Nitratidesulfovibrio vulgaris str. Hildenborough: one gene and its partner. Each later gene encodes a partner of the first gene's protein in a complex. Links are inferred from orthologs where the notes say so. Each region holds a gene or a part of one and is shown in the gene's direction. Other genes may lie near its edges.

The links. Proteins that work in one complex are often made in the same cells at the same time.
Region 2: DVU_RS09710 (region 1) and rny share a complex: the UniProt entries of both Bacillus subtilis proteins name them as parts of the possible RNA degradosome complex. The link is inferred for Nitratidesulfovibrio vulgaris str. Hildenborough from one-to-one orthologs.

The regions. Positions count from the first base shown.
Region 1 is NC_002937.3:2,135,634-2,139,985, forward strand. Bases 453-3,420 are described here. They hold DVU_RS09710 (ATP-dependent 6-phosphofructokinase), read left to right. Parts: upstream 453-1,253; coding sequence 1,254-2,588; downstream 2,589-3,420. Other genes in these bases: DVU_RS09705 (glycosyltransferase), read left to right, coding at 453-970; DVU_RS09715 (UvrD-helicase domain-containing protein), read left to right, coding at 2,603-3,420. Outside these bases: more of DVU_RS09705, read left to right, coding at 1-452; more of DVU_RS09715, read left to right, coding at 3,421-4,352. UniProt on the Bacillus subtilis protein: Catalyzes the phosphorylation of D-fructose 6-phosphate to fructose 1,6-bisphosphate by ATP, the first committing step of glycolysis.
Region 2 is NC_002937.3:2,780,491-2,784,767, forward strand. What follows is about bases 624-3,516. They hold rny (ribonuclease Y), read left to right. Parts: upstream 624-1,236; coding sequence 1,237-2,796; downstream 2,797-3,516. Other genes in these bases: zapA (cell division protein ZapA), read left to right, coding at 624-845; DVU_RS12510 (trimeric intracellular cation channel family protein), read left to right, coding at 2,894-3,516. In the rest of the region: bifunctional UDP-N-acetylglucosamine diphosphorylase/glucosamine-1-phosphate N-acetyltransferase GlmU, read left to right, coding at 1-294; DVU_RS12490 (cell division protein ZapB), read left to right, coding at 326-562; more of zapA, read left to right, coding at 582-623; more of DVU_RS12510, read left to right, coding at 3,517-3,517; DVU_RS12515 (FAD-dependent oxidoreductase), read left to right, coding at 4,073-4,277. UniProt on the Bacillus subtilis protein: Endoribonuclease that initiates mRNA decay. Initiates the decay of all SAM-dependent riboswitches, such as yitJ riboswitch. Involved in processing of the gapA operon mRNA, it cleaves between cggR and gapA.

The DNA.
Region 1 (4,352 bases):
CTCGCATAACATGAAGAACTACATCGGCCGGTGCATCGATTCCGTCCGTACCGCTCTCGCCGACATCCGCTCCCTCGTGGGCGAGGCCGAGATCATCGTCGTCGACCGCGGGTCGACGGACGGGACAGCCAACGCAGCCCGCACCGCCTACGCCGACGTGACCATCGTCGACGTGCCGTTCGACGCCGGCTGGGCCACCGCCGCCAACAAGGGGGCGTGTGCCGCCACCGGCGAGACCCTGCTCTTCGTCTCGCCCGAGGTCGAACTGCTCTCCGGCGGTCTGCCCCGCCTTCTCGAACATCTCGAGACCAACCCCGCCTGTGCCATCGCAGGGGGTGCGGTTGTCTCCACCTCGGGCGCACTGCTGCACGGCCCGGCGCGCTTCCCCGGCCTGCTGGGCAAGCTTGCGGCCCTCACCGGGCTGGGTTCGCGCTTTCCCCGCACCATGCTCGACTGGACACGCTACGGCGGGCGCAACCTCGACCTGCCGCTTGAAGTGGACAGCGTATCGTTCGACTACGCCGTGGTGAAGGCCGCCGCCTTCTGCAAGCTGGGTCGCTTCGACGCCCGCTTCCATACCGCCTTCGCCGACACCGACCTCTGCCGCCGGGCCAGCCGCACCATGCTGCCCCGCCCCACGGTCGCCTTCGTGCCGCAGGCCCGCGCCCGCGCACAGGACAACTTCGTCCTGCGCGACGAAGTGCAGGCCTTCGACCTGCACGGCACCGCCGTCGTGCGTGGCCGTGTCCGCTGCGAGATGCTGTATGTCTGGAAGAACTACTGCATCCTCACCTCGCTGGCCAACACCACCCTCGAACTCGTGGGACAGGCCTGTCGCTACGCCATGGGGCTGCTGCCCGTCATCGGCTGCGACAAGACCGCGCGACACAGTGCCGCAGTCCTGAAAGAGACGGCGCAGGCGGCACTCGACACGCAACTTGGTTCCCAGTATCCCACCACGCCCTGGTAGGTTCGTATGCCGAGAGGCCGGTGCGTGCGCATCGGCCTCTTTCATTGTCCCTCCGGTTGCTGGAACGTGGCAGCCAACGGAGTAGATGGACTGACGGGCGACTCCGGCTAGGACGGTTGCCATCATGCGCGTCCGTCCGGGGCGAAAGCGCCGGAGACGAAGCAACCCCGCGAGGCCGCAGCTTGCCATCACCCTGACGACGCGCCCGCGCCACTCGCATGAGTGGCGGCGACGACGTTCACATGCTACACTCGGCGGAATGAGCCACAACAAGGAGGCCCCCATGCCCGGAACGCGTTTCGAGAAGGATGGCCTTGTCATCGACACCACCATCCCTCATCTCGGCCCCGCCAAGATACCCTCCCCTCTGGTCTACTGCCATCACACCAACGACACTGGTGTACCGCTGTACCTCGACTCCGAGTTCATCGAAGAACTGGCCGGTGAGAGCACTGCCCTCAACTTCGAAGCGGCCGGGCCGCGCCGTAATCTCTACTTCGACCCGTCAAAGGCCAAGTGCGCCATCGTCACCTGCGGTGGCCTGTGCCCCGGCATCAACGACGTCATCCGGGCCATCGTCATGGAGGCCCGCCACGCCTACGACGTGCCCGCCGTGCTGGGCATCCGGTACGGGCTTGAAGGTTTCATCCCCAAGTACCGCCATGACGTGGTCGAACTGACGCCCGATGTCGTGTCGGACATCCATCAATTCGGTGGGACCATCCTCGGTTCGTCACGCGGCCCGCAGTCGCCGGAAGAGATCGTCGACGCCCTCGAACGCATGAACATCAGCGCACTCTTCATGATCGGCGGCGACGGAACCCTCAAGGCAGCCTCCAACATCGTGCAGGAGGTGATGCGCCGCAATCTCAAGATTTCGGTCATCGGCGTCCCCAAGACCATCGACAACGACATCAACTTCATCAGCCAGTCGTTCGGCTTCGAAACAGCGGTGTACAAGGCCACCGAAGCCATCCAGTGCGCCCATACCGAGGCCATCGGCGCCATGAACGGCATCGGTCTCGTCAAACTCATGGGGCGCGAGTCGGGCTTCATCGCCGCACACGCCACGCTTTCGCTCAAAGAGGTCAACTTCGTCCTCATCCCCGAAGCCCCCTTCACCCTGCATGGCGAGGGCGGCCTGCTACCGACGCTCGAACGCCGTCTGCGCGCCCGGGCCCACGCCGTCATCGTGGTCGCCGAAGGTGCGGGGCAGAATCTGCTGGCTGACACGGGCAAGAAGGACGCCTCGGGCAACCCCATCCTCGGCGACATAGCCCAGCTGCTGCGCGCCGAAATCAAGGCATACTGCGACGAACGCGGCCTGCCGCACACGCTCAAGTACATCGACCCCAGCTACATCATCCGCTCCGTGCCCGCCAACGCCAACGACCGCGTCTACTGCGGCTTCCTCGGCCAGCATGCGGTACACGCGGCCATGGCCGGACGCACCGGCATGGTCGTGGCGAAGCTCATGGACAGGTACGTGCATCTGCCCCTTGAACTTGTCACGCTGCGCAGGCGCAAGCTCAACATCCGCTCCGACTACTGGCGCGCCGTGCTTGAATCGACCGGACAGGCCGAACTTGCCGGCATGGTGCCCGGTCTCGACGAATAAGGGCACACGCAGGCATGATCGAGAATCCGCAACTGCTTCAGATAAAGGCATCCGCCGGGTCGGGGAAGACATACACCCTCACCCGGCGGTTCCTCGAATTGCTAGGCACAGCCCAACAGGACGGTTCCACCGGCCCTGCCTGCACCCTCTCCGCCGATGGTCGGCATTGCTGGCCAGAGATACTTGCCGCCACCTTCACCAACCGCGCCGCCACGGAGATGAAGGAACGGGTGGTGCGGCGACTCAAGGAGATGGCACTGCGAACCGGCGAGTCGCCCGAAGCCCCGTGGACGCCAGCCCTTGCGGACCGATGGGTGGGGACGATACTGCGACAGTACGGTGCGCTGAACATACGTACCATCGACAGCCTTCTCACCCTGCTGGTGCGTCTCTCGGCCCTCGACCTGCGCCTGCCGCCCGACTTCGAACCGGCCTTCGCAGGCCCGGACTTCTTCGAACCGCTTCTCGACGATGTGCTGGAAACGGCCCGCCACGACGACCCCGCCCTGCGCGACATGCTTCGCCGTGCCTGCGAGACCCTCATCCACCATACGGACCATAAGGGCTTCGCCACCGGCGAGAAGCTGCGGGCACGGCTTCTTGAGCTTCTGGAATGGCATCTTTGCAACGGCGACCTGCCGACGACGGATGCAGACGCGGTACGCGCTCGCCTTGTCACGCTGCATGAACGGGCACGGCAGGGTGCGACGACCCTCACGCGCGTGACGGCCGACGAGAACCTCGCCGTGGCGGCGAACTTCCTGAAGTTCCTCGTCAAAGTCGAAGAATCGTCACCGTTCGCCAAAGTCCCCGAATCGGCCTATCTCCATAAGACGAACCTCGACGAGTGCCTCAACAAGGCTTCGCGCGGCAACGCCTCCGCACAAGCGGAGAGTGCCTTCTCGGCGTTCATGGCCGCCCTCGCCGCCTTCCGCACACGCGGAAGGCTTCTGCAACGCGCCCTCGCCATCATGCCCCTTGTGGGCATTGCCGAAACGCTGGCCCGCAGGCTGCCCGACTATCAACTGCGCGAGGGAAAGGTCCCCGCGCAATTGCTGCCCCAGATGGCACGCCGGGTGCTCGATGGCGAATACGGGGTCTCCGAGGCGTTCTGCCGCATGGGCACACGGCTGGCGCACATCCTCGTCGACGAATTCCAGGATACCAGCAAGGACCAGTGGGCAGCCATCCAGCCCCTTGCCGTCGAGTGCCTGTCGCGCGGGGGCAGTCTCACATGGGTAGGAGACGTCAAACAGGCCATCTACGGCTGGCGCGGTGGAGATTCCGCCCTGTTCGACGCCGTCCTGCGGGATGGCGAACTTCTGGCCATCGCCGGAGACGGCATCTCCGGCACACTGCCGCGCAACTGGCGCAGCCGCCCCGAAATCGTCCACTTCAACAACGACGTCTTCGCCCTTCTGGGCGACGAAGCCCACGCTACGGCTGTGCTGCGCGCCATGCTGCCGGAGGGCACCCCGCCCGACGTCTTCAGTGAAGCCGTCGATGAGCTTGCGCGGGCCTTCACCGGGGCCGCGCAGGAGACGCCCCCCCGTGGGGACGACGAGACACAAGAAGAAGGCTTCGTGCGCCTCACGCACGTCGCGGCATTCGACAGTGAAGAACTCGATGCCGAGGTCAAGACGGCCCTTCGGTCGCTCTTCATGGGCGACCTCGCCCTCCGCCGCCGCTGGCGCGACGTGGCTGTGCTGGTGCGTACCAACGGAGAGGCGGGCCGCGTCGCCACGTGGCTCATGGAGTGGGACA
Region 2 (4,277 bases), 650 kb from region 1 along the record:
CACAAGGGTGCCAAGGCCGGACACCTCACCTACCTCGGCGATGCCGACGTGGGGGCGGGAGCCAACATCGGCGCAGGGACCATCACCTGCAACTATGACGGAAAGAACAAGCATCGCACGGTGATAGGCGCAGGCGCCTTCATCGGCAGCAATACGGCACTGGTTGCCCCGGTCACGGTGGGCGACGGCAGTCTCGTGGGGGCCGGGTCGGTCATCACCAAGGACGTTCCCGAAGCCAGCCTCGCCATTGCCAGAGGCCGCCAGACCAACCTTCCGCGCAAGCCCAAAGCTTGATTTCGCGCCCTGAAAGGGCTAGGGAATACTCATGGAACTGCTAGACCTGCTAGAAAACCGCGTCACGTCGCTTCTTGCGCAGCTCGAATCCCTGCGCGAGGAAAACCGCACCCTCCGAGAAGAGGTTGACAATGGCCTTGCGGCGTTGGCCGAAGAGAATCGTACCCTCAAGGAAGCCCTTGAGCAGGAACGCAGCGTCAAGGATGCCGTCCTCGGACGCATCGACTCGTTGCTGACAACGCTCAAGGACAAAACTGGCGACGCCTAGGGCGCGCCAGCGGGTCCGAATGCGCAGCTTCAACCTCACCGTTCTGGGGCTAGAGGTCTCCTTCAAGGCGGAGGCCGACCCCAAGCGCGTTGAAAGCGCCAAGGCCCTTGTTGAAGAACGGTTCGACAGGCTCAAGTTTCATGGAAGACAGCTGAGCAAGGAGAAGCTGCTGACCTTTCTGGTTCTGGGACTGGCCGACGACCTGTTGCAAGCTAACCGGCGCAACGACGAGACGCGCGAGCGCATCGCCGCTGTGCTGGCCAAGATAGAAGAATTGGCGTGATTCCCGTCGCGCCTTGGCATCAGTACCCCTGGAGTGTGCGTGATAGATATGCCATCGCTGACCTCACAAGCTTGAAATAGGGCATCGGTACGGTGGACCGGTGTGCACGCCCGGCATGACCGGGTAGCCTGAAGGCCCGCCCGAGAAGCCCCCCTGGTCAACACCAGGTCCTGCTTTGGTATGTCACACGGCTCTCCGGGGCCACTGGCCCCTTCGCCGCAGGTCACGACGCCCGACAGCATCCGCGTTTGCATATGAGTGCGCGGAGCGGCCCGGAGCGACGCGGCAGCACCTTGCCTGAATCCCGTCTTCCGTCTTCGGGGTACGGTCGGCATATTGCCGGTCGACTTCAACCGGACGCACGTCCGACACCATAACGGGAGTTCGAGGTATGGGGCTCATGATTTTCGCATATATCGCCATCGGCGCGGTGCTTGGCGCAGGTACGGGTTACCTGCTGCACAGGTATGTCAGCGCAAAGCGCATCGGTGACGCCAACGAACTGGCAAAGCGCATCGTCGAAGAGGCCCGCAAGGAGGCCCAGGCCCAGAAGAAGGAGATACTCCTTCAGGGGCAGGACGAGATATTCAACCAGAAGCGCGAGCTGGAGAACGAGTTCAAGGAACGCGAACGCGAGCTCAAGGCCCGCGACCGCAAACTCGAAGAGCAGGGCGAACGTCTTGAGGAGAAGCTCGAAAAGGCCACCCAGAAGGAACATGAGGTGCTGGCCATAGAAAAGGAGCTCACCCGCAAGGAGCGTCGTCTCGCCACGCTCGAAGAGGAACTCGAAGGCAAGATCGCCGAACAGGACCACCGCCTCGAAGAAGTCTCCGGCCTCACCGCCGAAGAGGCACGGGCGCGCATCATGGAGGAGGTCGAGGCCCGTACACGCCACGAATCCGCCAAGATGATACGCGTCATCGAGATGGAAGCCCGCGAGACCGCAGACCGCAAGGCCAAGGAAATCCTCGCCAGTGCCATCCAGCGCTACGCGGGCGACTACGTCGGTGAACAGACCGTCACCGCCGTGACCCTGCCCAGCGAGGACATGAAGGGCCGCATCATCGGTCGCGAAGGGCGCAACATCCGCGCGCTGGAAGCCGCCACCGGGGTCGACCTCATCATCGACGACACCCCCGAGACGGTCATCCTCTCCGCATACAGCCCCCTGCGCCGTCAGGTCGCCAAGATGGCCCTCGAACGCCTCATCCAGGACGGACGCATCCACCCTGCCCGCATCGAGGACATCGTCCGCAAATGTGAGCAGGAACTCGAAGTGCAGGTTCGCGAAGTCGGCGAACAGGCCACCTTCGACGCGGGTGTGCACGGCATCCACCCCGATATCATCAAGCTGCTCGGCCAGTTGCGCTACCGCACAAGCTTCTCGCAGAACGTCCTGCAACACTCCCTCGAAGTGTCAGCCCTGTGCGGCATGATGGCCGCCGAACTTGGCATGGACATCAAGAAGGCCAAGCGCGCAGGTCTGCTGCATGACATCGGCAAGGCCGTCGACCATGAGGTCGAAGGTCCGCACGCCCTCATCGGCGCCGACATCGCCAAGAAGTACGGCGAAGGCAAGGACATCATCCACGCCATCGCCGCGCACCATGAGGACCAGCCCCCCAAGACCGCGCTGGCGGTTCTGGTCCAGGCCGCCGACTCCATCTCCGGAGCGCGTCCCGGGGCCCGCAAGGAACTGCTCGAGAACTACGTGAAGCGTCTCGAAGACCTCGAGAACATCGCCACGGGCTTCGAAGGCGTCTCCAAGGTCTACGCCATTCAGGCGGGCCGCGAGATACGGGTCATGGTCAACTCCGAGAACGTCGACGACGACCAGACCTACATGCTCTGCAAGGACATCGCCGCCAAGATAGAGAAGAACCTCACCTACCCCGGCCAGATACGCGTCACGGTCATCCGCGAACGCAGGGCCGTGGGGTACGCCAAGTAACGGCCGTCCCTGAGAATGCGCGACAAGAGCCCGGCCATCAGGCCGGGCTCTTTCCATAACGAAGCCCCAACAGCCCCCGACGGCAGACGGATAGCCCATGCAGGACATGCTGTACGCCCTTGACATCTTCGGTACGTTCGCCTTCGCCGTGGCAGGGGCGCTGAAGGCAGCACGCCACGAACTCGACGCACTGGGCGTCCTTGTGCTGGCTACGGTCACAGGAGTGGGCGGAGGCATGGTACGCGACATGATGCTCGCCTACGGCCCTCCGGCGGTGTTCCACAACGACGCCTACCTGCTGGTGTGCCTCGCCGGGGGACTGCTGGTGTTCTTCTTCGCGCGCGGTGTCGCGGCACGGCGCAACCTCGTGCGTTATGCCGACGCGGTGGGGCTTGGCGTCTTCACCGCCATCGGTGGTGCGAAGGCCATGGCCTTCGGCCTCGGCGGACTCCCCGTGGTCTTTCTCGCCGTGCTCACCGCCACGGGCGGCGGCGTCATCCGTGATGTGCTCGTGGGAGAAGTGCCCGCCGTGTTGCGCACGGATTTCTATGCCACGGCGTCCATCCTCGGCGCAGTGGCGCTGCTTGGGCTGGCAGCACTGGGCAGACCCCCTCTGGAACAACTCGCCGGAAGCGCCGCTGTCACGACCGGGCTGCGACTCATGGCCATATGGCTGCGCATGAGGCTTCCGCGCATCCCGCGCGTCGATGACGACGACTGACCGGCACCACACGCCGCTGCCTCCCCAAACGGGGACGACGCGCGGCGCATTCCAGACACCACCGTCCCATTCCAGCCCTCTCCCCCGCCACCATCACCCCGCCGGGGCACATGGGGGCAGCCTCCGATGTCACCAGTGCAGACAACCCGACCCGCGCGAGGCCCGACGACTGGCACCATTTCCGGTGAGTCTGGGGTCACCGCAGTATCCTGTGGGCCGGGGCACCTCCTCCACTCGCCACCCTGCACGCACCTCCGACACACGGCTTTCATCGCACGGCATTCGGACATACACCGGCGTCGCGCACAGCGCCGCGTACGCCACCGTTTTTCATGCAACGGACACAGCTTGCAGCGTCCCTACTACGTCCCTTGCCCCCCCGCCACCTCGTCGACGCAGCATCACCGCACGTTCAGTGCCGGGCCATCACATGCCGGGGTACGCGGTGGGCATTCACGCCAGCAGCCGCACAACATGCCGTCCGGTTTCATCTTCCTGTGGCGATGCCCGCCCCACCGTGGTAGAAGGTCCTAAATCATCCATGGAGTCTTACGCATGGAACATATCGCCATCATAGGCGGTGGTGGCACTGCCGCCGCCCTCGCCCACGACCTCGTGCTGCGGGGCTTCGCCGTCAGTCTCTTCGAACGTGGGGAGTTCTTCTCCGGGGCCACCGGCAGGCATCATGGCCTGCTGCACAGCGGAGGCCGCTATGCCGTCAACGACAAGGAAGCGGCCCGCGAGTGCATCGAAGAGAACA